DNA from 2 places in the Mucilaginibacter sp. 14171R-50 genome. Region 2 is predicted to be linked to the other one. Evidence: riboswitches for the same ligand, from Rfam matches in the RefSeq annotation. Region 2 holds a riboswitch; the other holds the start of a gene.

Region 1 (3,204 bases), 660 kb from region 2:
TGTATTTGCCGCGGTGGCATTAGCAGGCGTTATCCAGATCGCCATTGGTTTATTTAAACTGGCAAAGCTTATCCGCCTGGTGCCGCAACCTGTTATGTATGGTTTTGTAAACGGCCTGGCGGTAATCATTTTTATGGCGCAGCTACAACAATTTAAAACGGTGGTTAACGGGCAACCGGCCTGGCTTAGCGGCGCTCCATTGTTAATTATGGGCGGCCTTGTGGCGTTAACCATAGCTATTGTGGTGCTTTTCCCAAAAATTACCAAGGCGGTACCATCGTCGCTGGTGGCAATTATTATTGTATTTGTTTTGGTGCTGGGTTTTGGTATCCCCACAAAAACAGTAAGCGATATTGCGTCTGTCAGCGGTGGTTTTCCGCCTTTTCATATCCCAGCCATTCCGCTAAACTTTCACACGCTCAACATTATTTTCCCTTATGCTTTAATTATGGCAGCAGTAGGCTTAACAGAGGGGTTATTAACCTTAAACCTGGTTGATGAAATGACCGCAACAAGGGGCAACGGCAACCGCGAATGTATAGCACAGGGTAGCGCCAATATTTTAAATGGTTTCTTTTTTGGGATGGGCGGCTGCCCCATGATAGCGCAAACTTTGGTAAACCTGTCGGCGGGGGCAAGGGCCCGGTTATCGGGTATTATAGCATCGCTTACTATTTTATTGATCATACTTTTTGGAGCGCCTGTGATAGGCAGGTTGCCAATGGCTGCCCTTACCGGTGTGATGATCATGGTGGCCTTTGGCACTTTTGAATGGATAAGCTTTAGGATATTTAATAAAATGCCTAAACAAGATGTATTTGTGGGGATATTGGTTGCTGTTGTAACCATACTGCTGCACAACCTTGCATTGGCTGTGTTGATAGGCGTTATTATATCGGCCTTGGTGTTTGCCTGGGAAAGTGCAAAACGCATCCGCGCCCGTAAATATATAGACGGTAATGGCGCCAAACATTACGAAATTTACGGCCCGTTATTTTTTGGATCGGCAACGGCGTTTTCTGAAAAGTTTGACATCTCCGGCGATCCTGACGAAGTGATTATAGACTTTAAAGACAGTCGCGTTGCCGATATGTCGGGTATTCAAGCCCTTAACAAATTAACAGAGCGATATCATAAGGCAGGCAAAAAACTCCGTTTAAAGCATCTGAGTAAAGATTGCATCGCTCTGCTAAAAAATGCCGCTGATGTTATTGATGTAAATATTATGGAAGACCCGCATTACTGGGTAGCAACAGAAAAAGCCGGAATAAATTAAAAATTTCTTGCTGAAATTCAGATGTTTAAAACCGAGGGTAAAAATAAATTATAAAGTCTATAGGAATTATAGAATTTATAATTACTTTTGTGATGTAATCGTTCTTTAAATATATACTTATCCAGAAAGACAGAGGGAAAAGGCCCTATGATGTCTTAGCAACCTGTACAGCTTTTAGCTTGTATAAGGTGCTAATTCCTGCTTCGCCACATAGCGTCGAAGATAGATAAGCTGATTTAAAAGACCAACGTGTTTTGCATCCAAAACATGCTCTTGCATCTGCCGGCATCCCTTTAAATTTCTTGTATAAGTTTTTTGCTACTTTTAAACATAGCTATGCTACGTATTAATATCAACTTAAAACAAAAAAACCATGAGTTTACGAATTGGCGACGACGCCCCAAATTTTAAAGCACAAACATCACAAGGCGAAATTGATTTTTACGAATACCTGGGCGATAGCTGGGGAGTGCTTTTCTCGCACCCGGCCGACTATACCCCCGTTTGCACCACCGAACTTGGTAAAACAGCTGCCCTTAAAGATGAGTTTGCGAAGCGTAATGTAAAAGTAGTAGCCTTAAGCACCGATAATGTAGAATCGCACAAAGGTTGGATAAAGGATATCAACGAAACGCAGCATGTTGAGGTTAACTTCCCTATTATTGGCGATGAGAACCGCGAGATATCGCAGGCTTATGATATGATACACCCCAATGCCTCGCTAACAGCTACCGTACGCTCGCTGTTTGTGATAGGCCCGGATAAAAAGATAAAACTGATCATCAGCTACCCTGCCTCAACCGGTCGTAATTTCCAGGAGATATTAAGAGTGATAGACAGTCTGCAGTTAACCGCCTATCATAGCGTAGCAACCCCTGCGGATTGGAAAGATGGCGAAGATGTAGTGGTGCTGCCATCAATCAAAACAGAAGATATCCCGGCTAAATTCCCTAAAGGTTTTAAAGAGGTAAAACCGTATTTGCGTACAACGCCGCAGCCTAATAAATAATCGGGCTGAAAGATAAAGTCGCGTGGCCGAGAGGATAGGTGTTGGTCTGCAAAACCATTTAACGGTAGTTCGAATCTACCCGCGACGTCTGAAACTATACTGACTGACTATAATGACGGGGCGGTGGGCTGAGGAGTCCATCGCCTTTTTTGGTTATTGCAAGGCATTTTAATTAGCCTTTAAAATGGCTAATTTCATGTCAGAAATTTCTGTTATCAATCTCTTAGCCAAATCTACCTGTTTCATAAGCTTTTGATTTTGCTCAATTAATTCTTGAGGAGAACCTTCATCAACCTGTAAAATATTTAGGTTGTTATCAAATTGGAACGAATAACATTTAAATACAGTAGAGCCTTTTGCCTGTACAATATGAATCACTTTATAAATAGTTGTTGTGTTAGGGTAACCGGGATATGATTTATCAATAGCTAAAAGGCTGTCAATTTTTACATTTATTTCCGGATAAGTGGTTCTTTCTAAAATTTTTTTATTAATGCGGGGATGCTCTGCAGATACCTCACTCCAATTTGTAGCAGCCCGATTTTTAGGGTAATGGGAATTAGAATTAAGATAATTTTGAGCTTTAGCCCTGATTTTTTGAATAAGAATATTTGATGTAACATTTTGCGCTTTGGCAAATAAGCCAAGAATAATTAAAGCGATCGTAAAGGTGAGTTTCATGATGTTAGTTTATAGTCGTTAAATATAGTAATGCTAATTTAAATAGTAGAATATTACACATATTATACTTCTTGAATTGTATATTTACGTATGAATACTACCACCAACACCTGGCCAAAGCTCGATTATCATTACCTGAAAGATACCCTTGCCACCGTTCACATGTGGACGCAAATGATAGGCAAGGTGCGCCTTAAAAAAATGCCATGGATAAACCATTCGTGGCAGGTTACGCTTT
Region 2 (3,204 bases):
ACAATGATATTATGCTGATGAAACGCGAACTTTTTGACCTGATGGTTGACCAGGGCATAAACAAATTTATACTGATAGGCGAGAATGTGCTTAACTTTCACTTCTCTGACGACAGCTATTACGAAGAGTGGTTCCAGGAGGTTGAAGATGGCTGGATAGCTGGCATAAACTTCCGCGACCATGTGATATCCGAGTTTAAACACAGCAACATTGATTATTACATCAATTTTGGCGGTCAGCTTGATGACCTTCACTGGAGGGCATTGAAGCCACTGCAAATGTTTAAAAAAGTAGAGGAGCAGTTAACTAAAAGATTAACTTAGAATTCACAGCCAATTGTAACCTTTTTAACCGCTACAACTTTTTCAATCATTACATCGTTTTTATTATATTCGTACAAATAATTTCTGAAATACATGGAAACCAAAACCGATAATTTTGAATACGTTTACGATAACGTAAGTTACGTAGAAAACCCTGAAGCATCCCGCAGGTTCATTGCTAATGTATTTGTTTGGATGTTTGTTGCCCTGGGCATATCGTCTGTATGTACCTATGCCTTTTCTTTTATCCCCGAACTATCGGGCTTGCTACGCGACACTGAAACAGGGCAGAATAATATCTTTGGCACCATCACTATGTTCGCGCCACTGATATTTGTAATTATACTGGCCCGAGGCCTTAACAAACTAAGTGTTTTTGCCACTATTTTAATGTTCCTGGCTTTTTCGGCTATAATGGGTATAAGCCTTAGTTATATTTTTTACATATACTCATTCGGCACAATTTCAACAGCATTTATAACTGCTGCTATTGTTTTTGGCGTAATGGCTATTGGCGGTTACACCACACAACAGGACCTTACCAAATTCGGCTCTATCCTGATCATGTTGCTGATAGGTGGTATTGTTGCTACGATACTAAATCTATTTATTTTCCGCAGCAGCAGTTTTGACCTATTGATAAGCTATATACTTGTAGCCGTATTTGTGGGCTTAACCGCTTATGATGTACAAAAACTGAAACGTATTGGCGCAGGCATTGAGTATGGCGATTCTACAGCTAAAAAGACAGCTATAATGGGTGCGCTAACTTTGTACCTTGATTTTGTTAACCTGTTCCTGTTATTATTGCGCATATTTGGTGGTAACAGAAGATAATCGGATATCATAAATAAAATTGAAAAGCCGTTTGCTGTAAGCAGGCGGCTTTTTTGTTTGTCCGCTTTGAAAGCCTTGGTGTAATTAATACGCTTGCACTTTACAACATTATTATTCATATTTGTACCGCTTATGGAGAAAGACGGAGGGATTAGACCCTGCGATGTCTTAGCAACCTGTTACTTAACAAGGTGCTACATTCTACTCCGGTTAAAAGAATAACCGGGGACAGATAAGTGAAAGTCAATTTAACACCCGACTTTTCGAGTAAGCTGCACTTAGATTTGAGATATTAGATGTGAGATTTGAGAAAGCTCCGCTTCTCAGCACGGCAATAATATTTTGATAGATAATGGAAATTAGTTTCCTATCTCACATCTCATATCTCCTGTCTCACATCTCAACAAATGGACATTAGAAAAGAACTACAGAAGCGTATATTGGTTATTGACGGAGCTATGGGTACCATGATACAGCGGTACGAGCTCACCGAGCAGGATTTTCGCGGGGAGCGTTTCCGCGACCATGCATCCGACCTTAAGGGAAATAACGACCTGTTGAATATCACCCGCCCGGATGTTATCAGGGCTATCCATGCCGAATATTTAGATGCCGGTGCGGATATCATCGAGACAAATACTTTTAGCACACAACGCATATCCCTGGCCGATTATCACCTGGAGGAGCTTGATTATGAATTGAGTTACGAGGGTGCCCGCATTGCGCGTGAAGTAGCTGACGAATATACGAAGCGCGACCCTTCAAAACCGCGCTTTGTAGCCGGAGCCGTAGGTCCCACAAACCGTACCGCATCGCTGTCGCCCGATGTGAACGATCCGGGTTACCGCGCCGTTACCTTTGACGACCTTGCCGAGGCCTATTATACGCAGGTACGCGGCCTGGTTGATGGCGGCTCGGACCTGTTATTGGTTGAAACTATATTTGATACCCTGAACGCCAAAGCGGCTTTGTTCGCTATCGACAGGTATAAAAACGAATGCCGGGCAGCCGGTAAAGATTACCCCGCCTTTAGGGAAACTGGCGGCGTTATGATATCGGGTACCATTACCGACGCCTCCGGCCGTACCTTGTCGGGCCAAACGGTAGAGGCGTTCTGGAACTCTATCAGTCACGCGCACCTCCTATCAGTAGGGTTAAACTGTGCTTTGGGCGCCCGCGAAATGAGGCCCCACTTAGAGGAACTGTCTGAAAAGGCAGGTGTGTTCATCTCGGCCTATCCCAATGCGGGGCTGCCAAACGAATTTGGCGCTTACGATGAGACCCCGCACGAAACCGCTCACCAGGTTGATGATTTTATGAAGGCAGGCCTGGTAAATATTGTTGGCGGTTGCTGTGGCACCACGCCCGAGCATATTAAGTGTATTGCCGATAAGGCCGCTAAATACTCACCAAGGCAGATACCCGAAATTAAGCCCTACCTGCGCCTAAGCGGACTGGAAGCCGTAACGCTTACGCCCGAAACCAACTTTGTGAACATTGGTGAGCGTACCAATATCACCGGGTCGCCTAAGTTTTCGAAGCTTATCCTGGCCGAAGATTACGAGGCAGCCCTGAGCGTAGCGTTGCAACAGGTAGAAGGCGGCGCGCAGGTGATCGATATCAACATGGACGAGGGGATGATCGACTCGGAAGCGGTGATGGTAAAATTCCTGAACCTGGTTGCCAGCGAACCGGATATTGCCAGGCTGCCTATCATGATCGATTCCTCCAAATGGACGGTTATTGAGGCTGGATTAAAATGCTTACAGGGCAAGGGTATCGTCAACTCCATCTCGTTAAAAGAAGGCGAGGAAAAATTTAAAGAATACGCCCGCAAAATATTAAGCTATGGTGCTGCAACAGTAGTAATGGCCTTTGATGAAACCGGCCAGGCCGATTCATTGGAACGCCGTAAAGAGATCTGCGAACGCAGTTATCGCATACTGGTTGATGAAGTAGGTTTCCCTCCGCAGGATATCATCTTCGATCCCAACATCCTGACCGTAGCCACCGGGCTTGAAGAGCATAACAACTATGCAGTAGA

What was found. Region 2 has a riboswitch for S-adenosylmethionine ahead of metH (methionine synthase). Riboswitches for the same ligand answer to the same signal wherever they lie in the genome.
Region 1: linked by a shared signal. The riboswitch ahead of GWR56_RS00770 (peroxiredoxin) and the one ahead of metH (methionine synthase) in region 2 are both predicted to bind S-adenosylmethionine.

Annotation. Positions count from the first base shown of each region.
Region 1 is NZ_CP048115.1:178,394-181,597, reverse strand. Features, by position in the region: gene GWR56_RS00775 (SulP family inorganic anion transporter) at 1-1,276, shown strand, start outside; SAM riboswitch class I at 1,391-1,509, shown strand; gene GWR56_RS00770 (peroxiredoxin) at 1,650-2,285, shown strand; tRNA gene GWR56_RS00765 (tRNA-Cys) at 2,302-2,373, shown strand; gene GWR56_RS00760 (hypothetical protein) at 2,454-2,966, opposite strand; gene GWR56_RS00755 (DUF5996 family protein) at 3,057-3,204, shown strand, end outside.
Region 2 is NZ_CP048115.1:840,323-843,526, reverse strand. Features, by position in the region: gene GWR56_RS03840 (hypothetical protein) at 1-323, shown strand, start outside; gene GWR56_RS03835 (Bax inhibitor-1/YccA family protein) at 417-1,160, shown strand; SAM riboswitch class I at 1,288-1,399, shown strand; gene metH (methionine synthase) at 1,568-3,204, shown strand, end outside.